One region of the Serratia sp. OS31 genome, then DNA from elsewhere that is predicted to be linked to it. Evidence: predicted binding sites of a transcription regulator. Region 1 holds the regulator's gene; the other holds the start of a gene.
The links. The regulator sigma-54, encoded in region 1, starts transcription at its own class of promoters, with help from an activator protein. The targets are predictions, from matches to a motif close to GTTGGCACANNTTTCGCTNT.
Positions count from the first base shown of each region.

Region 2: a site for sigma-54 is predicted at 5,828-5,847, ahead of glnK (P-II family nitrogen regulator). Genes of this name have one in related genera too.

Region 1 covers NZ_JACJFQ010000006.1:117,590-129,427, reverse strand. The annotation lists gene rapZ (RNase adapter RapZ) at 1-473, opposite strand, end outside; gene ptsN (PTS IIA-like nitrogen regulatory protein PtsN) at 605-1,066, opposite strand; gene hpf (ribosome hibernation promoting factor) at 1,225-1,512, opposite strand; gene rpoN (RNA polymerase factor sigma-54) at 1,536-2,969, opposite strand; gene lptB (LPS export ABC transporter ATP-binding protein) at 3,020-3,745, opposite strand; gene lptA (lipopolysaccharide ABC transporter substrate-binding protein LptA) at 3,752-4,291, opposite strand; gene lptC (LPS export ABC transporter periplasmic protein LptC) at 4,260-4,838, opposite strand; gene kdsC (3-deoxy-manno-octulosonate-8-phosphatase KdsC) at 4,835-5,389, opposite strand; gene kdsD (arabinose-5-phosphate isomerase KdsD) at 5,407-6,393, opposite strand; gene H5P17_RS07735 (calcium/sodium antiporter) at 6,518-7,504, opposite strand; gene H5P17_RS07730 (hypothetical protein) at 7,525-7,809, opposite strand; gene mlaF (phospholipid ABC transporter ATP-binding protein MlaF) at 7,808-8,623, shown strand; gene mlaE (lipid asymmetry maintenance ABC transporter permease subunit MlaE) at 8,628-9,410, shown strand; gene mlaD (outer membrane lipid asymmetry maintenance protein MlaD) at 9,415-9,966, shown strand; gene mlaC (phospholipid-binding protein MlaC) at 9,981-10,610, shown strand; gene mlaB (lipid asymmetry maintenance protein MlaB) at 10,610-10,912, shown strand; gene ibaG (BolA family iron metabolism protein IbaG) at 11,053-11,307, shown strand; gene murA (UDP-N-acetylglucosamine 1-carboxyvinyltransferase) at 11,363-11,838, shown strand, end outside.
Region 2 covers NZ_JACJFQ010000004.1:144,729-156,566, forward strand. The annotation lists gene cof (HMP-PP phosphatase) at 1-275, shown strand, start outside; gene H5P17_RS05675 (PLP-dependent cysteine synthase family protein) at 337-1,377, opposite strand; gene H5P17_RS05680 (Lrp/AsnC family transcriptional regulator) at 1,500-1,961, shown strand; gene H5P17_RS05685 (SmdA family multidrug ABC transporter permease/ATP-binding protein) at 2,059-3,834, shown strand; gene smdB (multidrug efflux ABC transporter permease/ATP-binding subunit SmdB) at 3,827-5,605, shown strand; gene glnK (P-II family nitrogen regulator) at 5,897-6,235, shown strand; gene amtB (ammonium transporter AmtB) at 6,272-7,558, shown strand; gene H5P17_RS05705 (MOSC domain-containing protein) at 7,789-8,475, shown strand; gene asd (archaetidylserine decarboxylase) at 8,477-9,325, shown strand; gene H5P17_RS05715 (peroxiredoxin) at 9,383-9,961, shown strand; gene tesB (acyl-CoA thioesterase II) at 10,063-10,926, opposite strand; gene H5P17_RS05725 (YbaY family lipoprotein) at 11,157-11,648, shown strand; gene H5P17_RS05730 (MGMT family protein) at 11,714-11,838, opposite strand, start outside.

The DNA of each region.
Region 1 (11,838 bases):
CGCTCGCGTTTGCCCAGTAAACGGGTACGCAGCATTTCGGCCAGTTCATGCACCGACATTTCCGAGGTGTCGATGATCAGATCGGCCCGTGAACGCAGCGGCTCAAGCAGATCGCTTTCTTCGTCGATGGCGCTTTCCAGCGACAGGTTCTTGCTGGACAGCGGGTGTAAGCGGCGAGTATCACTGTAACGGCGGATCAGTGTGTTACGGTCAGCGTCGAGGAACAGCAACTGCGGCGAAAAGCTGTCCGGCAGTTGGGTCATCGCATATTCAAACACTTCCGGCGATTCCGGCATGTTACGCACGTCGATGCTTACCGCCGCGGAGCTGTTGCGTTCCGCCAGCGTATTGGCAAGCTGCGGCAGCAGTACCACGGGCAGGTTATCAACGCAGTAAAAACCCATGTCTTCCAGCGCCCGCAAGGCGACGGATTTCCCTGAACCGGAACGGCCGCTGACAATCATCAGCACCATGTGGCAACTCCCCCTGGCATCTCGGCGGCGTCTATCGCCACCGTTAGAAACTTTATTATTCCGGCCTGAACCGGAATCCATCATGGCTAAACAGTATCGTTATCCGGGCTGGAAGTCACGCCAGCCGGGCGTTACTCGGTGATGATTTGGTAAAGCTCTTCGTCACTTTGCGCCGCGCGCAGGCGACGGCATACTGTTTTGTCGGCCAGACGCTTGGCGACCAGAGACAGGGTATGCAAATGGGTTTTACATTGGTCGGCCGGCACCAGCAGGGCGAACAGCAGATCGACCGGCTGGTTATCAATGGCGTCGAAGGCGATAGGTTGGTCGAGACGAATAAACACGCCAACGGCCCGCAGTGTGTCCTCTTCCAGTTTGCCATGGGGAATGGCGATACCGTTGCCGATACCGGTGCTGCCCATGCGCTCGCGGGTGAGAACCGCGTCAAACACCACCTGGGGTGACAGGTTGAGCTGTTTGGCGGCCAGTTCGCTAATAATTTCCAAAGCCCGCTTCTTGCTGGTGCAATGTACAGAGCTTCTGGTGCACTCGATATTTAATACCGAGCTTAACTGCATTGTTTCGTTGTTCATCTCATCTTCACTTAAAACCACACCAGCAAGCAGGCTTGTGAGGTGATTTTTCGCCTTGTTTAACCCTGATGGCTTATCGGCGCGTACCCAAACAGGTAACGCGCCGATGGCCGAGGCTACGTTTGAGCCGTACCCGCTGACGGAAACGGCCCAGAATGTCAGTGTTGTTTCAGTTTGTCTTTATGTTTGTTCAATTGACGCGCCAGTTTGTCGATCAGGGTATCAATTGCCGCATACATGTTCTCGTCTTCCGAGGTGGCGTGCAACTCGCCTCCATTCACGTGCACCGTCGCTTCCGCAATCTGCTGCACTTTTTCCACACTAAGCACGACATACACCTGATTTATGCGGTCAAAATACTGTTCGAGTTTGGCGAACTTGGTGTTCACGAACTCACGCAAGGGTTCGGTGATTTCGATGTGGTGTCCGGTAATGTTGAGCTGCATAGTGTCTTCCTTCTCAATAGAGGTCAAACCAACTGTTTACGCTGGTTGGACGGCGGGATGGACAAAGACTCTCGGTACTTGGCGACGGTACGCCGTGCCACGATGATCCCCTGATCGGAGAGCAGGGTGGCCAGCTTGCTGTCGCTGAGCGGTTTGGCGGGGTTTTCCGCCGCAATCAATTTCTTCACCACCGCGCGGATCGCCGTAGAGGAAGCTTCGCCTCCGCTGTCGGTATTCACGTGGCTTGAGAAGAAATACTTCAATTCGAAAATGCCGCGCGGACTGTGCAAAAACTTCTGCGTGGTCACGCGTGAAATTGTCGATTCATGCATCTCCACGGCCTGAGCGATATCCGCCAGCACCATGGGCTTCATAAATTCCGCGCCTTGCTCAAAGAACGCCTGCTGCTGCTCGACGATGCAGCGCGAAACTTTCAGCAGGGTGTCGTTGCGGCTTTCCAGGCTCTTGATCAGCCATTTCGCTTCCTGCAGATTGCTGCGGATGTACTGACCGTCGCTGTCGTTACGCGCAGTGTTGCCCAGTGCGGCATACTGCTGGTTTATCTTCAGCCTTGGGATGCTGTCGCTGTTGAGCTCGACCGTCCACACATCCTGCACTTTGCGTACCAGCACGTCCGGGATCACGTACTCAGATTCGCCGGTGTTGATCGACTGGCCTGGACGCGGATCGAGTGACTGGATCAGCAGCATCGCTTCTTTCAGTGTATCTTCTTTTGAGCGCGTTGTTCGCATCAGGCTGCGAAAGTCGTGGTTCGCCAACAGGTCCAGATGTTCGCTGATGATCAGGCGTGCTTCTGCGAGGTAAGGGGTGTCTTTGGCATACTGGGAAAGCTGGACCAGCAGACAATCGCGCAGGTCGCGCGCCGCGACGCCAACCGGATCAAACCGCTGCACGCGCTTCAATACCGCTTCGACTTCGTCCATTGTCACATTCTCGTCACCGATGCTCTCCAGAATGTCTTCCAGCGGCACGGTGAGATAGCCGGTGTCATCGACGGCGTCGACGATTGAGGTGGCGATGGCGGCATCGGTATCGGAAAACGGCGTCAGATCCACCTGCCACATCAGGTAATCCTGCAGGGTTTGGGTGGTTTCGCCCTGATACACCGGCAGTTCATCGTCACTGTAATCGGTGCGGGTCCCTGACGGAGTGCCGGCGGTATAGATCTCGTCCCAGGTGGCGTCCAGCGGCAGCTCTTCGGGCATGTCCTTTTGCTCCAGCGCCTCCCGGGTGTCCAAACCTTCGGTTTCGGTGGTCTCTTTAGCGTCGATTTCTTCGTGCAAATCGGTTTGTTCAAGCAGTGGATTGCTCTCTAACGCCAGCTGTATCTCCTGCTGGAGCTCAAGCGTGGACAACTGCAGCAGGCGTATGGCCTGCTGGAGCTGGGGGGTCATGGCCAGTTGTTGGCTAAACCTGAGTTGCAAACCTTGCTTCATATTCTTCAGTCTACTTCCGTTAACAGTCGTCCATCAGGACGCGCCGGCACTCAGAGGCGGAATTCTTCGCCCAGATAAACGCGTTTTACCTGCTCATCGGCCAGAATAGCATCAGGCGTGCCGTGAGCAATCAGTTTGCCCTGGCTGACGATATAGGCGCGTTCACACACGTCCAGCGTTTCGCGCACGTTGTGGTCGGTGATCAGCACGCCCAGGCCGCTGTCACGCAAGTGCTCGATAATTTTTTTAATGTCGATAACGGAAATCGGGTCAACCCCGGCGAAGGGTTCATCCAGCAGGATGAATTTCGGGTTAGCCGCCAGCGCACGGGCGATCTCCACGCGGCGACGTTCGCCACCGGACAGCGCCTGGCCCAGGTTGTCGCGCAGGTGGGAGATATGGAACTCTTCCATCAGCTCTACCGCACGGTCCGCCCGCTGTTCGCTGCTGAGATCGTCACGGATCTCCAGCACTGCCATCAGGTTGTCGTAAACGCTCAGACGGCGGAAGATCGAGGCTTCCTGCGGCAGATAGCCGATGCCACGACGCGCACGGGCGTGCAGCGGCAGCAGGCTGATGTCTTCTTCGTCAATCACGATACGCCCGGCGTCACGCTGAACGATACCGACCACCATGTAGAAAGTGGTGGTCTTGCCGGCGCCGTTTGGCCCCAGCAGGCCGACGATTTCGCCGGATTTCACTTTCAGGCTGACGTCTTCAACGACTTTGCGGCCCTTGTAGGCTTTCGCCAGGTTTTCTGCGATGAGTGTAGCCATAAGTGATTAGTTACTCTTGTTTTGCCCGTTTTTGTCTTGCAACTGCGACGGTACCAGAACCGTAGTCACGCGTTTGCCTTTATCGCTAAACGCCTGCATTTGCTGCTGTTGCACCAGGTAGGTGATGCGATCGCCCTTGACGTTGCTGTCGAGCTGTTCCAGATAGGCGTTCCCGGTCAGGGTCACCAACTGAGACGCCACATCGTAACGCACCTTCTGAGCATGGCCTTTCACCGGCTTGCCGCTGTCTTGCATCTGATAGAAGGTGACCGGGTTGCCAAAGGCTTCAATATAAGTTTTGTTCTGATCGCCGCCCGGGCGGGTGACCACGACTTTGTCCGCTTTGATATCGATGGTGCCTTGTTTGATCACCACGTTATCAGTAAAGGTGCTGACGTTGCTCTGCATGTCCAGAGACTGTTTCAGCGAGTCGATGCTCACCGGCTGATTGGAGTCGGACTTCAGCGCCCATGCGGGGGCGCTGGCGGCCAAAATCAAGCTGCCGATTAACAGATTACGGCTTGGTTTGTTGGTTTTGAATTTCATAGTTGGTCTTAACCTTATCAATCAGCTCAGCGGTCTTGGCCCGCAGGTTCCCACGCATTTTCATGCCGTTAGAGGTGAAGTTCGTCCCGTAGAGCGTCACTTCGTCATCCGAAGCCACATCCTGGGTCACCAGGTTCACCTGAGCATTGTCTGTTTTAATTTTTTCCAGCTGCGACGTGGTGGTCAGGCTGTTCACCTCGACGTGGCCGTAAAGATACAGCATCCGGTCTTTAGTCAGTTTGGCGCGGTCGGCGCGAACTGACCAGGTGGCCACCGCGTTTTCATCAAACAGCGTCATCACCGGTTGGGTGAACCAGCTTAATTCATCGGCTGTATAGTACTTCACGTCTTCCGCCACCAGCTTGTAACTCAGCTTGCCGGTCGGATTGTACACTATGGTGACCGTATGCTGGCTCTGATAAGTCGGGTCCTGGCTGTTCACCGGCCCCGGAGCCGTATCATCACTGAAATCCGTCATGTTCCAGCCAATCAGCGCCAGTGCGATCACCGCCAGCAGCACGGTGATCCAAAGTTTGGTTTTACTCATATCGATAGCCCTTTGGCGTCTTCCAGCTTGTTTTGAGCCAAAAGAATAATGTCGCACAGCTCACGTACCGCACCGCGGCCGCCGGCAATGCGGGTAACATAATGGGCCCGTGGCGTCAGCAGCGGGTGCGCATCTGCCACCGCGACCGCCAGGCCAACCTGCGCCATCACCGGCCAGTCGATCAGGTCGTCGCCGATATAGGCGACCTGATCTGCCGTCAGCGACAGTGTATCCAACAGTTCGCGGAAGGCCAAAAGCTTATCGGATTGCCCTTGATAAAGGTGCGTGATGCCGAGCGTTTTAGCCCGGTCTTCCAACAGCTTGGCGGAGCGACCGGTAATGATTGCCACTTCGATATCCGAGGTTTTCAGGCAGCGGATGCCGTAACCGTCGCGTACGTTAAACGCTTTTAATTCTTCGCCATTGTTGCCCATGAAAATCAGGCCGTCTGACAGCACGCCGTCGACATCACAAATCAGCAGGCGGATTTTGCCGGCACGCGCCATGACCTCTTGCTCTACAGGCCCGTAGCAGGTTTCAACCAGACTCATTGAGTTCTCTTCCATAGTTAAACGACGCCGGCGCGCAGCATGTCATGCATATGTACCACACCCAGCAATTGGTCGCCATCGGCAACCAGCAGTGCGGTGATGTGACGTTGCTGCATCAGATTCAGCGCGTCGACCGCCAGCAGGTTCGGGCGTACCCGCACGCCGCCGAGCGTCATGACATCGACAATGCGGGCCTCGTTGAGATTGATGCCCATATCGAAAATCCGGCGCAGGTCACCGTCGGTGAAGATACCGGCAATTTTCATCAAATCATCGCAGATAACCGTCATGCCCAGATTTTTTCGGGTAATTTCCAGCAGCGCGTCGCGCAGCGATGCATCGGCGCTGACGTGAGGAATTTCATCGCCGCTGTGCATGATGTCGCATACGCGCAGCAGCAGGCGGCGGCCCAGAGCGCCCCCTGGGTGCGATAACGCAAAATCTTCCGGCGTGAAACCGCGAGCTTTTAACAGTGCGACGGCCAACGCATCGCCCATCACCAACGTGGCGGTGGTGCTGGTGGTCGGCGCCAGGCCGAGTGGGCAGGCTTCCTGTGGCACCTTGATGCACAGGTGAATATCCGCCGCCTTGCCCATCGAACTTTCCGGGTTGTTGGTCATGCAGATCAGCGGGATACGCTGACGTTTCAACACCGGGATCAGCGCCTGTATTTCGTTGGACTCACCCGAATTGGAAATGGCGAGCACGATATCCTGTGCGGTGACCATGCCGAGATCGCCATGGCTGGCCTCGGCCGGATGAACAAAGAACGACGGCGTTCCGGTGCTGGCGAAGGTGGCGGCAATCTTGCAGCCGATGTGCCCGGATTTACCCATGCCCATCACAACCACTTTGCCGCTGCATTCGGCGATCAACTCGCAGGCGCGGGTAAAGTCTGCATTGATGTATTGATCGAGCTGGGCCAGCCCGTCACGCTCAATCTGCAGCACTTCTTTGCCTGCCTGCTGAAAATCAAAGCCCGGTTGCAACTGAATGTTCGACATGCTCATTCCCATCGGTCATACCCGTCATCTCTCAAATTACAGCGCCGTATCCACTCATCCCGGTGACTTACCTGAGCAGGCACCTGGGGATGAGTGAGTTTGTCGCCTGGCTGCAACTTGAAAGCTAGAGGCTATAGCTAAATGAATTGAAAGGGTTAAAAAACAGCACCGCAAGGTACGCAATAAAACCACATAATAACAGAGCGCCGGCCAGATGACCGATGCGATGTTTGCGCCCGATGCACAGGGCGCTGAGCACAATGCTGACGGCCAGCATGACCCAGTAATCGCGATGGAAGGCGGCACCATCGACGGTCCCCGGAGACAGCAGGGCGGGCACGCCCAGCACGATCACCGTGTTGAAAATGTTGGAGCCGATGATATTGCCAATCGCCATATCATCTTCGCCCTTGAGTGCGCCGGCGATCGACGTGGCCAGCTCCGGCAGGCTGGTGCCGATGGCAATGACGGTCAGGCCCACCACCAACTCACTCATACCGAAATAGTGCGCGATGACCGTGGCGTTATCGACCACCATTTTGGAAGACAGCGGCAGAATGATAAACGCCAGCACCAGCCACAACACCGCCACGGTGTTGCTGCTGTCCTGCGGCAGTTCGGCGAGTTGCTCCACGGTCAGGCTGTCGCTGCCTTCACGCTGCGCCAACCGGGCAATTTTCAACATCAACAGAATAAATATCGCGGCGGCGGCCAACAGCAGCACGCCATCCTGCCGGCTCAGCGTGCCGTCCATCAGCACGAAACCGCACAATACTGTGACCGCCAACATCAGCGGCAGTTCGCGCCGCAACACTTCGGATCGCGCCGCCAGCGGGTGTATCAGCGCGGCAACGCCGAGGATCAGCAAAATATTCGTGATGTTGGAACCTAATACGTTCCCCACGGCCATATCGATTTGCCCGTTCAATGCCGCAGTGGTCGACACAAACAGCTCCGGCAGTGAAGTGCCGATGCCGACGATGGTCATACCGATAATCAGCGGTGGCACGCCGAGTGAACGGGAAATTACCGCAGCACCGTAAACTAAGCGGTCTGCACCATATACCAGTAAAAATAAACCAACGATTAATAAAGCTATCGCGAGAAACATGCAGGGTCCTTTGTTGGGTATCATCCCGGTTCGTTGGTTAAAAGCCGTAATTCGGCTATCTTGCTTTGCCCTCCGTTGCGCAGGTTAAAACCGCAGCAACGGGTTTTCCCGGCTAATATATGAACACTTTCGTTTTTTTTCGTTATGGCGCCAATTTTGACCGGGTGGCGCGTAAAAGTAAAACCTATGGCACCATTGGTAGCGAAATGGCGGTAAGTTTTTGTAAAGATGAGACGCATTGCGCCCGTTGCTTTAACATCGTGGGTAGATTTGGCAAAAATGACCCGTAAAGGATCAATTAACATGCACCAGAAGGCAGAGAATCTGGTCGAAGTTCGCGACATGACGTTCTCGCGCGGCGATCGACTGATATTCGAAGATATCAACCTGACGGTTCCCCGTGGCAAGGTCACGGCGATCATGGGGCCGTCCGGTATTGGCAAAACGACGCTGCTGCGTCTGATCGGCGGTCAGCTGGCACCGGACAGCGGTGAAATCTGGTTTGATGGCGATAACATTCCCGCGTTGTCTCGCCATCAACTGTATGAAGCGCGCAAGAAAATGAGCATGCTGTTTCAGTCTGGCGCGCTGTTTACCGATCTGACGGTGTTCGAAAACGTGGCTTACCCGCTGCGGGAACATAGCCGTTTGCCGGAGCCCATTCTGCGCAGCACGGTGATGATGAAGCTGGAAGCGGTGGGGCTGCGGGGAGCGGCCGATCTGATGCCGAATGAATTGTCAGGCGGCATGGCGCGGCGAGCTGCGCTGGCGCGTGCGATTGCGCTCGATCCGGAGATGATCATGTTCGACGAGCCTTTCGTCGGCCAGGATCCCATCACCATGGGCGTGCTGGTCAAGCTGATCGATGAGCTGAATCACGCGCTGGGCATCACCTGCATCGTGGTTTCGCATGACGTGCCGGAAGTGCTGAGCATCGCCGACTACGCTTACATTGTGGCCGATCATCGGGTGATAGCCGAAGGCACGGCGCAGCAATTACAGAACAATCCTGATGCACGCGTGCGCCAGTTCCTGGATGGTATTGCCGATGGGCCGGTACCCTTCCGTTATCCGGCCGGCGATTACCAGGCCGAGCTGTTAGGTTTAGGGAGTAAATAAGCTGATGTTATTACGGGCGTTAGCGTCGTTAGGACGCCGTGGCATCAACACCAGCGCCAGCTTTGGGCGCGCCGGGTTGATGCTGTTCAACGCGCTGGTCGGGCGGCCTGAGCCGCGCAGGCAGTGGCCACTGTTGCTCAAGCAGTTGCACAGCGTTGGCGTGCAGTCGCTGCTGATCATCGTGGTTTCCGGGTTGTTTATCGGTATGGTGCTGGGGTTGCAGGGCTATCTGGTGCTCACCACTTACAGCGCCGAAGCCAGCCTGGGCATGATGGTGGCGTTATCGCTGCTGCGTGAACTGGGCCCGGTGGTCACCGCGCTGCTGTTTGCCGGACGTGCCGGCTCTGCATTGACGGCCGAAATTGGCCTGATGAAGGCAACGGAACAAATCTCCAGTCTGGAAATGATGGCCGTCGATCCGCTGCGGCGTATCGTTGCGCCGCGCTTCTGGGCCGGTTTGATCAGCATGCCATTGCTGACGATGATTTTTGTCGCTATCGGCATCTGGGGCGGCTCGGTGGTTGGCGTAGACTGGAAGGGCATTGACAGCGGCTTCTTCTGGTCGGCCATGCAGGGCGCCGTTGAGTGGAAAAAAGACCTGCTCAATTGCCTGATCAAGAGCGTGGTATTTGCCATCACCGTGACCTGGATTGCCATCTTCAACGGGTATGATGCCGTACCGACCTCTGAAGGGATAAGCCGGGCAACGACCCGTACCGTGGTACATTCGTCACTGGCGGTGTTGGGATTGGATTTCGTGCTGACAGCACTGATGTTTGGGAATTGATTCGATGCAAACGAAGAAGAGTGAAATCTGGGTTGGGGCATTTATGCTGATTGCGCTGTGCGCCATCGTGTTTCTGTGCCTGCAAGTGGCGAACATTAAGTCGATCGGTAACGAGCCGACATACCGCATCTATGCGACCTTCGATAACATCGGCGGTCTGAAAGCGCGTTCTCCGGTGAAAATCGGCGGTGTGATGATTGGCCGAGTGGCTGATATCACGCTCGATCCTAAAACCTATACGCCGCGCGTAGCCCTGGATATCCAGGATAAATACGACCAGATCCCGGACACCAGCTCGCTGGCTATCCGCACCTCCGGCCTGCTGGGGGAGCAATATCTGGCGCTGAACGTCGGTTTTGAAGATCCGGACATGGGCACGGCCATTTTGAAAGACGGCGGTACTATTCAGGACACCAAATCAGCCATGGTTCTGGAAGATCTGATCGGCCAGTTCCTGTATAAGAGCGGCGGTCAGGATGATGCAGCCAAAACGGGAGACGCGGCTGCTCAGCCGGCTGCCGGCGCTGCCCCGCAAGCCGCTGCCCCTATTCATTAAGAGAGGAAACCTGCATGTTTAAACGTTTACTTATGGTTGCCCTGCTGGTGGTCGCACCGCTGGCGAATGCGGTCGATCAGACCAATCCTTACAGCCTGATGCAAGACGCGGCTGAGAAGACCTTCACCCGTCTGAAAACCGAGCAGCCGAAGATCAAGCAGGACCCGAACTACCTGCGTTCCGTGGTGCATCAGGAGCTGATGCCGTTTGTGCAGGTCAAATATGCCGGTGCGCTGGTGCTGGGCCGTTTTTACAAAGAAGCGACGCCGGCGCAGCGTGAAGCCTACTTCACCGCATTCCAGTCCTATCTGGAACAGGCTTACGGCCAGGCGCTGGCGATGTACCACGGCCAAACTTATCAGATTGAACCCGAGAAGCCGCTGGGCGACGCCAGCATTGTGGCGATCCGCGTGACCATCATCGACAACGGCGGTCGTCCGCCGGTGCGTCTGGACTTCCAGTGGCGCAAAAACACCAAAACCGGTCACTGGCAGGCCTATGACATGATCGCCGAAGGCGTCAGCATGATTACCACCAAGCAGAACGAGTGGGCTTCTACGCTGCGTACCCAGGGGATCGACGGCCTGACCAAGCAACTGCAAGCGGCGGCGGCTCAGCCGATTACGCTGGATCAGAAAAACTGATGTCAGCGGCACTCAGCTTTGAATCGCAGCAACAGACCCTGATCCTGCGCGGTGCACTGGATCGGGAAACGCTGCTGCCGCTGTGGGAACAGCGGGAAACGTTGCTGGCGGATAAAACCGCTATCGACGTGACTCAACTGCAGCGGGTGGACTCGTCCGGGCTGGCACTGCTGGTGCATCTGCGCGAACAGCAGCGCCAACATGGCGTGGAGTTAAAAATTTCTGGCGCCGGCGATCGCCTGAAAACGCTGATCGCATTGTACAATCTGCAAGCAATAATGCCTGTCGATACCGCTGGTTAGCCCGATTTTCGACTGGATGAAGACGTTTTCTCCCCAGAAAGCCCCTGTACAACAGGGGCTTTTTCTTTAGTTTAAGAAAACGTCGTATTCCACTAAGATATCAGGCTGATTATGATCCTTTTGATACAGAACTGGATACTATGGAAAATAGCGAGATTAAAGATGTGCTGATGCGCGCATTGGCACTGGAAGAAGCACATGTTACCGGCGACGGCAGCCATTTTCAGGTGATCGTGGTCGGTGAGCTGTTTGCCGCCATGAGCCGCGTCAAGAAACAACAGACGGTCTATGCGCCGCTGATGGAATACATTGCGGACAACCGTATTCACGCCTTGTCGATTAAGGCGTACACCCCTGAAGAGTGGCAGCGAGATCGCAAACTCAACGGATTTTAAGGCTGTTTGCCCAGCGGGGCGGGCAGCGTCAGTTTAGATAACAGAGAGTAGTCAAATGGATAAATTTCGTGTGCAGGGCCGGACCCGCCTCAGCGGTGAAGTGGCTATTTCCGGGGCTAAAAACGCCGCCCTGCCGATCCTGTTCGCCGCATTGTTAGCGGAAGAGCCGGTCGAGTTGCAGAATGTCCCGAAGCTGAAGGACATCGACACCACCATTAAGCTACTCAGCCAATTAGGCACCAAGATTGAACGCAACGGCTCCGTATTCGTTGACGCCAGCGGCGTGAACGAGTTCTGTGCGCCCTACGATCTGGTGAAAACCATGCGCGCCTCTATCTGGGCGTTGGGGCCGTTGGTTGCCCGTTTCGGTCGTGGTCAGGTTTCTCTGCCGGGCGGCTGCGCCATCGGTGCGCGTCCGGTCGATCTGCACATTACAGGTCTGGAACAGCTCGGTGCAGAGATCAAACTGGAAGAAGGCTATGTTAAAGCTTCCGTCGATGGCCGCCTGAAGGGCGCGCACATCGTTATGGA
Region 2 (11,838 bases), on a different contig from region 1:
TGCCGATGGGGTGTAACAAGGGCACCGCGCTGGATACGTTGAGCCGCCATCTGGGACTGAAGATGGCGGACTGCATGGCGTTTGGCGATGCCATGAACGACAAGGAAATGCTGGCGACGGTAGGGCACGGCGTGGTGATGGGCAATGCCCTGCCGCAACTGAAGTCTTCACTGCCACAACTACAGGTTATCGGCCACTGCGAACAGCAGGCGGTGGCCCACTATTTGCAACATTGGCTGCGTTCACCTTACCTCACCTATTCCCCCGAATTATGAGGCTTTATTGGCAGCCGGCCGGGTATGACTTACCCGGCTTTTTTTCGCCTGACGGGCGCGATCACAAGTCTGCCAGTTGCGCCAGATACGGGGTCAGATCGCCGATATTGTTTCTCACCCATTCAGGGTTGTAGTAGGTATCCAGATAGCGCTCACCGCTGTCGCACAGTAGGGTGACGATAGAACCCTGCTCGCCGTTTTCCCGCATCTGCTTCGCCAATTGCAGCGCCCCCCACACGTTAGTGCCGGTGGAGGCGCCCACTTTACGGCCCAGCACCGTTTCCAGCCAATGAATGGTAGCAACGCTGGCCGCGTCCGGAACGCGCAACATGCTGTCGACCACCGACGGGATAAACGAGGGTTCGGCGCGCGGGCGGCCGATACCTTCGATTCTGCTGCCGCAGCTGCCGATCAGGGTACGATCGCGCTGGTGGAAACAATCATAGAATACCGAGTTCTCCGGATCGACGACCGTCAGATGCGTGTCGTGCCCCTGATAGCGAATATAGCGTCCCAGCGTTGCGGAGGTCCCGCCGGTGCCCGCGCTCATCACGATATGTTTCGGGATCGGGAAGGGTTCGCGTGACATCTGGCGGAAGATGCTGTCGGCGATGTTATTATTGCCGCGCCAGTCGGTGGCGCGTTCGGCGTAGGTGAACTGATCCATATAGTGGCCATTCAGTTCTTGCGCCAACTGTTCGGAAACCGCGTAAATCTGCGCCGCGTGATCGACGAAATGGCAGCGGCCGCCGTAAAACGCAATTTGCTCAACCTTGCGGCGTGCCGTGCAGGAAGGCATCACGGCAATGAACGGCAGGCCAATCAGCCGGGCGAAGTAAGCTTCGGACACGGCGGTGCTGCCCGAAGACGCCTCGATAATCGTGGTGTTCTCGGTGATCCAGCCGTTACACAGGCCATAAAGAAACAGCGAGCGTGCCAGCCGATGTTTCAGGCTGCCGGTAGGATGAGTGCTTTCATCCTTCAGGTACAAACAGACGCCGGGAAATTCAGGCAGGTTCAGGCGGATCAGGTGCGTGTCGGCGGAGCGTTGGAAATCCGCTTCTATTTCACCGATAGCATATTTTACCCAAGAGTTTGTCATCGTCTGGTCTCAGAATAGGGGGCTTATTTGCTGCATAATATAGCCTGCCGCCGGGAAAAAAGGATTGCCATTTTTCCTGTTTAATCGCTTAATGAGAGAAAAATTTTCTCCTGGTTGACGATATGTTAGATAAAACAGACCGTAAATTACTGTGCATGCTGCAACAGGACTGCACCCAGCCGCTGCAGGCGCTGGCCGATGCGGTCAATCTGACGTCGACGCCTTGCTGGAAAAGGCTGAAGCGGCTGGAAGAAGAAGGTTATATCCGTGGGCGGGTCGCGCTGCTGGATAATGAAAAGCTCGGGTTGGGCCTGACGGCATTTGTGCTGATCAAAACCCAGCAGCACAGCAGCGAGTGGTATCAGAAGTTCGTGCAACTGACCAAGCAGATGCCGGAGGTGCTGGCATTTTACCGCATGGCGGGGGAGTACGATTACCTGATGCAGGTGGAAGTGGCGGATATGAAGAGCTACGACAGCTTTTACAAGCGACTGGTGAACGGGGTTCCGGGGTTGATTGACGTCACTTCCAGCTTCGCGATGGAAAAAATCAAATACACCACCGCCCTGCCGGTTCCTGAGTGAAAAGTTCACCAAACTGGCAAAGTAACGGTGGTATCCTACTCTGCTGAGGCAGATCGAGAGAAAAAACTATTACATCTACATCCTGGAATAAAACTGCGTGAGATTATTTACTCAAATCGGCTGGTACTTCCGCCGCGAGTGGCGCCGCTACCTGGGGGCAGTGGTGCTGCTGATCATCATTGCCATTCTGCAGCTGTTGCCACCCAAGCTGGTGGGGATCATTGTCGACGGGATTACCGAAAAACAGATGTCCGGCGGCGTGCTGATGGCATGGTTGGGGCTGATGCTCGGCACAGCCGTAGTGGTGTACCTGCTGCGCTACGTATGGCGAGTGTTGCTGTTTGGCGCGTCTTATCAGCTTGCTGTCGAACTGCGTGAAAATTTCTATCGCCAGCTCAGCCGCCAGAACCCGGCTTTTTATCTGCGCCACCGTACCGGCGATCTGATGGCTCGCGCCACCAACGATGTCGATCGGGTCGTTTTCGCTGCCGGTGAAGGGGTGCTGACACTGGTCGATTCGCTGGTGATGGGCTTGGCGGTGCTGGTGGTGATGAGCACCCAAATTAGCTGGCAGCTGACCCTGCTGTCGTTGATCCCTATGCCTATCATGGCGATCGTTATCAAGTATTACGGCGATCAGTTGCATCAGCGCTTTAAATCGGCACAGGCGGCGTTCTCCAGCCTGAACGATCAGGCGCAGGAAAGCATGACCAGCATCCGCATGATCAAGGCGTTTGGTCTGGAGGATCACCAATCCAATCAATTTGCCGAAGTGGCCGCCCAAACCGGTGCCAAAAATATGCACGTAGCGCGGGTGGATGCGCGTTTCGACCCGACGATTTATATCGCTATCGGTACCGCCAATCTGTTGGCTATTGGCGGTGGCAGCTGGATGGTGGTCAATGGCACCCTGACGCTTGGGCAACTGACCAGCTTTGTAATGTACCTCGGCCTGATGATTTGGCCGATGCTGGCGCTGGCCTGGATGTTCAACATTGTTGAGCGCGGCAGTGCGGCATACGGTCGCATTCGCAGCTTGCTGGAGGAAGCGCCGGCAGTGACCGACGGCGAGCATCCATTGCCGGCGGGGCGTGGCAGCCTGGCCGTCGATATCCGATCCTTCCACTATCCTGGCAATCACCACCCGGCGCTGCACGATGTCACGTTGAAGCTGGAGCCGGGCCAGATGCTCGGCCTGTGCGGCCCAACCGGTGCCGGTAAGTCGACGTTGCTGTCGTTGATCCAGCGCCAGTTTGATGTGGATGATGGCCAGATCAGCTATCAGGGACTGCCGCTGACCCAGGTGAAGCTCGACGACTGGCGCTCGCGACTGTCTGTGGTTAGCCAGACGCCATTCTTGTTCTCGGACAGCGTGGCCAACAATATTGCGCTGGGGAATCCGGGGGCGACGCAGGAACAGATTGAGCGTGCGGCCCAGTTGGCCAGCGTGCATGAAGACATTATGCGCCTGCCGCAAGGCTATGAAACCGAAGTGGGCGAGCGTGGCGTGATGCTGTCCGGCGGCCAGAAACAGCGTATTTCTATTGCCCGTGCATTGTTACTGGATGCAGAAATCCTGATCCTCGACGATGCGTTGTCGGCGGTAGATGGTCGAACCGAACATCAGATCCTGCACAACCTGCGCAGTTGGGGGCAAAACCGGACGGTGATTATCAGCGCGCACCGGCTTTCGGCGTTGACCGAAGCCAGCGAAATTCTGGTGATACAACACGGCGGCGTGGCTCAGCGTGGCGAACATGCGTCTCTGGCGGCTCAACCGGGCTGGTACCGCGATATGTACCGCTATCAGCAATTGGAAGCGGCGCTGGATGAGGCACCGGAAAGCGGCGAGGAGATGCTAGCCAATGAATAAGATGCAAAAGCTGTGGCCGACGTTGAAACGGTTGCTGGCTTATGGATCGCCGTACCGCAAACCTTTGGGCCTGGCGGTGTTGATGCTGTGGGTTGCGGCAGCGGCGGAAGTCGCCGGGCCGATCCTGGTCAGTTATTTTATCGATAACTACGTCGCTAAAGGCCAGTTACCGCTGATGATTGTCTGCGGACTGGCGGCGGCCTATGTTCTGCTGGAGCTGTTGGCGGCGGCGCTGCACTATTTTCAAGCGTTGTTGTTCAACCAGGCCGCGGTCGGAGTGGTTCAACGCCTGCGTACCGACGTGATGGACGCCGCGTTGCGTCAGCCGCTTAGCGCCTTTGATACGCAACCGGTGGGGCAGTTGATCTCGCGAGTGACCAATGACACCGAGGTGATTAAAGACCTGTACGTCATGGTAGTGTCCACCGTACTGAAAAGCGCTGCGCTGATTGGCGCCATGCTGGTGGCGATGTTCAGCCTGGACTGGCGCATGGCGCTGGTGGCAGTCTGCATCTTCCCGGCGGTGTTTGTGGTGATGGGCATTTACCAATACTACAGCATCCCGATTGTGCGTCGGGTACGCAGCTATCTGGCAGACATCAACGACGGCTTTAACGAAGTGATCAACGGCATGGGCGTGATCCAGCAGTTCCGCCAGCAGATCCGCTTTGGCGAACGCATGAGTGCCGCCAGCCGTTCGCACTACACTGCACGTATGCAGACTCTGCGGCTGGATGGTTTCCTGCTGCGTCCGCTGCTCAGCCTGTTTTCGGCGTTGGTGCTGTGCGGCCTGCTGATGCTGTTCGGCTTCAGCGGCGAGGGCACCATTGGCGTGGGCGTGCTCTATGCTTTTATCAACTACCTTGGGCGTTTGAATGAGCCGTTGATCGAACTGACGTCGCAGCAGTCGATTCTGCAGCAGGCGGTGGTGGCCGGCGAGCGTATTTTCGAACTGATGGATCGCCGTCAACAGAGCTATGGAACGGACGATCGCCCGCTGGAGAGTGGCCGCATCGATATTGAAGACCTGAGCTTTGCCTACCGCGATGACAAAAAGGTGCTGCAGCATATTTCGCTGTCGGTGCCGTCGCGGGGGTTTGTGGCGCTGGTGGGCCATACCGGCAGCGGCAAGAGCACGCTGGCCAACCTGCTGATGGGATATTACCCGGTCAACCAGGGCGAAGTCCGTCTTGATGGTCGTCCGTTGGCCAGCCTGTCGCATCGCACGTTGCGGCAGGGGGTGGCAATGGTGCAGCAGGATCCGGTGGTGATCGCCGAATCGGTGCTGGCCAACGTGACGCTGGGCCGTAACATCAGTGAAGAGACAGTGTGGCAGGCGCTGGAAACGGTGCAATTGGCTGAGCTGGTACGTGGTTTCCCGCAGGGTATTCACACCCGGCTGGGCGAGCAGGGGAACAACCTGTCGGTGGGGCAGAAACAGCTCTTGGCGATGGCCAGGGTGTTGGTGCAGGCGCCACAAATCCTGATCCTCGACGAAGCGACCGCCAACATCGATTCAGGCACCGAACAAGCGATTCAGCGTGCACTGCGCCTGATCCGTGAACATACCACGCTGGTGGTGATCGCTCACCGATTGTCGACCATTGTGGATGCCGACTCTATTCTGGTTCTGCATCGGGGCCAGGCTGTCGAGCAGGGCAATCATCAGCAACTGTTGGCTCAGCAGGGGCGTTACTTCCAGATGTACCAGCTGCAACTGGTGGGCGAAGAATTGGCCGCTGCCAGTCGCGAAGAAATACCAACCGCATGATCTCAGGGGGCCACGGCCCCCTTATTTCTTGAGCGCCACGCACCACAAACAGGCACAGATCCTTTTTAAATCCCTTTCACTGCACTTTTTCGACGCGTCACGCACCAAAATAGTGCGCAATATTTAATCAGTTCATCAGATGTTCGCGCGTTCCCAGCCGATCGCTGCATGTCAGATCCCTATCCTGCCGGTTAATTTGCTGAATCTGCGTACAAAACCATTTGTGGCATAGCCTTTGCTTTATAAGTCTCGTACCGGGGTGAGTTTGGGCTTAATTCGTGGAGGGGCAATATGAAGCTGGTGACCGTGGTGATTAAACCATTCAAGCTGGAGGACGTGCGTGAAGCCCTATCCTCTGTAGGCATTCAGGGGCTGACCGTAAGCGAAGTAAAAGGCTTTGGTCGCCAAAAGGGACACGCTGAGCTCTATCGTGGAGCCGAATACAGCGTCAACTTCTTACCTAAAGTAAAAATCGACATCGCCATCGCCGACGATCAGTTGGATGAAGTGGTTGATGTGATTAGCAAAGCGGCCTACACCGGCAAAATCGGTGACGGCAAAATTTTCGTTGCCGAATTGCAACGTGTCATTCGCATTCGCACCGGCGAAACAGACGAAGCAGCACTGTAATCACAGGCTCAGTAAAGTAATGGGGATGGATTGATAATGAAAAAACTTTTATCCATGTTGGGCCTGAGTACGGTAACCATGGTTCCTTCTTTGGCCCTGGCCGCTCCGGCGGTCGCAGACAAGGCTGACAACGCCTTCATGATGATTTGCACCGCTTTGGTGCTGTTCATGACCTTGCCGGGTGTCGCTCTGTTTTACGGTGGTTTGCTGCGTTCCAAAAACGTGCTCTCCATGTTGACCCAGGTCACCGTCACCTTTGCTTTGGTGTGCGTGTTGTGGGTCCTTTACGGCTACAGCCTGGCCTTCAGCGAAGGCAATGCCTTCTTCGGCGGTTTCCAGACGGCAATGCTGAAAGGCATAGGTATCGACAGCGTTACCGGAACCTTTAGCCAGATGATCCACGTGGCGTTCCAGTGTTCATTCGCTTGTATCACCGTTGCGCTGGTGGTGGGGGGCTTTGCCGAACGCATCCGTTTCTCGGCGGTGGTGATCTTCGCCGCTATCTGGTTCACCATTTCCTACCTGCCGATTGCCCACATGGTGTGGGGAGGTGGCTTCCTGGCCGCTGATGGCGCGCTGGACTTTGCCGGCGGCACCGTGGTGCATATCAATGCGGCAAGTGCCGGCCTGGTTGGCGCTTATCTGCTGGGCAAGCGTGCCGGTTTCGGTAAGGAAGCTTTCAAACCGCATAACCTGCCGATGGTATTTACCGGCGCTTCCATCCTGTATATCGGCTGGTTCGGCTTTAACGCCGGTTCCGCCAGCGCGGCTAACGGCATTGCGGCCCTGGCTTTCCTGAACACCGTAGTGGCGACCGCTGGCGCTATTCTTTCGTGGACTTTTGCCGAGTGGATTGTGCGCGGTAAACCTTCTCTGCTGGGTGCCTGTTCCGGCTGTATCGCCGGGTTGGTTGCCATCACGCCGGCTGCGGGTACCGTAGGGGTTGGCGGGGCGTTGATTATCGGCCTGGTCGGCGGTATTGCCGGTCTGTGGGGCGTGGTCACGCTGAAGAAATGGCTGAAAGTGGACGACACCTGCGATGTGTTCGGCGTGCATGGCGTGTGCGGCATCGTCGGCTGCTTGCTGACCGGCGTGTTCACCTCCGCCTCGCTGGGCGGAACCGGGTACGCGGAAGGCGTTACCATGGGGCATCAGGTATGGATCCAGCTGTTGAGCGTGGTGATCACGCTGGTGTGGTCCGGAGTGGCCGCCTTCATTGCCTTCAAAGTGGCAGGTGCTATCGTCGGGCTGCGCGTACCGGAAGAGCAGGAGCGCGAAGGTCTGGACGTCAACAGCCATGGTGAGAGTGCCTACAACCAATAAGCCTTGAAGAAGGGCAGTGCGCTAAATAACTCGAAAAATAATGATGATGCAGAAAGGGCGATGGAGACATCGCCCTTTTTCTTTTTTAACGATATTTCCCATTTTTAAGTAATGCATTGTTTTTATTGACCTTATATTAATTGCATTATCAAGTGCTTTTTCTATAATGGCCTTGGTTTGTACTGTTTGTTTTATTTGTTTGTATTAATACGTAATTATGAGAGATAGCGATGAAAGGAATAGTGAATTCTGTTTACGTAGGAAAAGTGGTTCCTTTCACTCGTCCTGACAGCTTTACCGGCATATTCAAAAAAGAGGTTAATCATCTGGTTTCAGTAGGTTATGAAGGCATTGAGGGTGATGAGATCGGCGACCTGAAGGTACATGGTGGACCGGAAAAGGCGATACACGTTTATCCATTGGAACATTATAAAAAGTGGAAGGCAGAATTTCCCGACTGTCCTTTTTTCGAGAATGCCGGCGCATTTGGCGAGAATTTTAGTACGCTCGGTTTGGATGAAAGCCAGGTCTTTGTCGGCGATATTTTTAGTATAGGGACGGCGGTAGTGGAGGTTTCACAAGGTCGATTACCCTGTTGGAAGTTAAATGACAGATTCGACATTCCCTATTTTTCGGAAATGCTACAAATTAACTACCGCACAGGTTGGTATTTCAGGGTGATTCAGCAAGGAAATGTCGGTCTGGGCGATGAAATTACCTTGATTAACAGGACCAATGATAAATGGAGTTTGCAGGAGATAATGAAAGTTATTTTTACCAAATCTCTTGATGAAGAAACCCTGACCAGTATGTTGGAATTACCCTTGGTTGCCTCTTGGCGGAAACTATTTATGAAAAGATTGCTCACTGGGACTGTTGAAGACTGGTCGCCAAGGCTGCATGGCAGAAAAGGTTAAAATGAAAGGACGCGTTGATTTTTTATCGCTGTTACGTACGGCATTCTTCACTATTGGGCGGCACCTCAGTGAGGCCAGTTTTTTTAACGTTCACTATTTTTTTATTTTCATCCTGTGCAAGGCAAAGTCAATCGATCTGTCAAGATATCAGAAGAAAAACATCAGGGACTACAGCAGCTTCCAGAACTTTTTTTGCAGAGAGCTCAGCGAGGAAACAAAGAGTAAAGTCAATTTATTGAACTCAAAGGAGCTTTGTATGTCTTGCGACGGGCGTATGGGGGCCCTGGGCGAGATAAAAGAGAATACGTTACTGCAAGCCAAGGGAGTTGAGTATTCCCTCTTCAGGCTTTTTGGTTTTAACAATGAAATGACGCAGGGCTACAATGGCGGCAGTTTCGCGAATATATACCTGGCACCGGAGGATTATCACAGGGTGCATATGCCGTTCGACGGTTTCTTGATTAATACCATTTATTGTCCCGGAGATTTTAAATCGGTCAGGGAGAAAAATGTAAAAAATGATAAAGAGTTATATGTTGGCAACGAACGGCTGATTTGTGAGTTTATGACGGAATATGGCAGGATGGCCGTTATTTTTGTAGGCGCATTTATGGTAGGGGGGATAGTCACGGCCTGGGGAGGAAAGGTCAACTATAACCGTCTCTACACCCATGAGTCTTTTTATAATGACTGTCTGTTTTATAAAAAAGGTGCCGAGATAGGCTATTTCACTATGGGGTCAACTGTCATAGTTCTGTTTGATTCCTGCTGGGATCTTGATTTCAGTAGGGTAAATCAAGGGGATAAGGTTGAGTTTTCTGACGCTTTTGCCACGGTGATGAAAAAGTAAGCGTTAACGCTTCGCCGACTATGAGGAAGTATTTTTATTTGAATAGGGAGCCAGAGCATGGCGAATATACATCACTTGGACAATCCCGGGTTCTTGCCAGACGACCTGCCATGCCCCTTGGATGACGGTGCGGCCGATCATCTGGTTGGCATGCCAATGCCGGCCCTGCGTTTTCACTCCACGTTTGGTGAGAGGGTCGACCTGTCAGTCTTGCCGGGGCGTACGGTCGTCTATGCCTATCCGAGGACCGGTGTGCCTCACGTCAATTTACCGGCAGGTTGGGACGCTATCCCTGGTGCCCGCGGCTGTACAGCGCAAACTTTATCGTTTCAGGCCGAAAAGGATATGTTTGCCGCCTTCGGGATCAGGATTTTTGGGTTGAGCACGCAAACCACGGATTATCAGAGAGAGCTGTCTGACCGACTCAGGCTGACTTTCCCCATCTTGAGCGATGCTGAGTTTGTATTGGTCGACGCCTTGCGTTTACCCACGATGAACGTGGAAGGCATACGGCTGATTAAGCGTTTAACGCTGATCATCAAGGATGGCACGATTGAACACGTGTTCTATCCCGTTTTCCCTGCGAACAGAGCGGCCGCTGAAGTCATCAAGTGGCTGCAAGACCAGCGGGATTAGGCTCCGGGAGCCTTTGCCTGATCAGGGCACCGGCCCATTTGTGAAGGTACAAAGCAAAAATGCCAGCCAACCGGGCTGGCATGCCATTGAAGGGGAGTTACTTAGGCTTCGCGCTGGCGGATGACGCCTTCCTGCACCGTAGTGGCGACCAGAACACCGTCACGGGTATAAAATTGTCCGCGTACAAATCCACGGGCGCCGGAAGCGGAGGTGCTTTCGACCACGTACAACAACCAGTCATCCATGCGGAAAGGGCGGTGGAACCACATTGAGTGGTCGATCGTTGCCACCTGCATGCCCGGCTCCAGGAAGCCTACGCCATGTGGCTGCAACGCCGTCGGCAGGAAGTTAAAATCTGACGCGTAACCCAGCAAATATTGGTGGATGCGCTGATCGTCCGGCATGGTGCCGTTGGCACGGAACCAAACGTAGCGGTGCGGCTCTTCCACGCTGCCCTTCAGTGGGTTGTGGAATTTGACCGGGCGCATTTCGATCGGCTTCTGCCCGATAAACTTTTCACGCACTTTATCCGGCAGCATGTGCGACAACTTTTGGGCAATGTCCGATTCGGACATCAGCCCTTCCGGCGGTGGCACATCCGGCATGGTGTTCTGATGTTCAAACCCTTCTTCCGGGCTCTGGAAAGAGGCGGTCATATAGAAAATCGGCTTGCCATGTTGAATGGCGCTGACGCGACGGGCGCTAAAACTGTTACCGTCGCGCAGGATTTCCACGTCGTAGATAATCGGCTTGCTGCTGTCGCCTGGGCGCAGAAAATAGCTGTGGAACGAGTGTACGCTCCGCTCTGCCGGAACTGTCTGTTTGGCGGCATAAAGTGCCTGACCAACCACCTGACCGCCAAATACCTGACGGAGCCCCAGATCTTCGCTTTGGCCGCGGAACAACCCTTCTTCGATTTTCTCCAGATCCAGCAGATCAAGGAGGTTTTGCAGTGCCTGGCTCATAAAGTTACTACCCTTATAATAATCATTTTGTTCAGTGTGCGGAATATCACGGTAAGACGTCAATATATTGCGTTATGGCACAGAGAAAATTGGCTGAATGCTGAACATTATTAGGGAGGTAAGTGATTAATAGGCAGTGTTAAATGGATTTTTCAGTGTTTTGTGCTAAGTTTAATGAGTGGGGTGGTGGAAGCCACCAACGTGTTGATAATAAAAAAGGAGACCGATCCATGAAACTCTGGCAAATCGTAGGTGGAGCTGCAGCATTAACCCTCACTCTGGCTGGCTGTGCCCAGAAGAGTGCCAATGTGCCTACTCCAACGGCGGGAAGCGCGGCGATTGCACAAACGCAGATTCAGGGCCCGGCGGTGACTGGTTCGGTTAACATTCGCCAGCGCATTGCGCTGCCGCCGGATGCGATACTGACCGTCACGCTCTCTGATGCTTCACTGGCGGACGCTCCGTCTAAAGTGATCGCCCAGCGTGCGGTACGTACCGACGGCAAACAAGCGCCGTTTAATTTTGTACTGCCGTTCAACCCGGCCGATATTCAGCCTAATGCGCGCATTATCCTGAGCGCGGCAATCACGGTTAATGGGCAACTGATCTTTATTACCGACACTATCCAGGAAGTGGTGAACCGTAACGGCACCCGTGCCGACCTGCTGCTGGTTCCGGTGCAAGGCATTCCGGTTCAGGCGACACCAACGGCGATGCCGTAATCCGGTGGTCCTGAAGCCGTAAGCTATCAACAGCCTTTGTGCTCCGGCCAAAGGCTGTTTTTTTATCACCAGCGCCAGCCGTAAACCAACAGATCCACCGTGCTATGGGCGCCAAAAATGATCCCTTCCGCAAGCAATGCCTGACGTTGGCGTTGGAAATCCTCCCCCTGCTGCGAAATTTGCCCGTGGC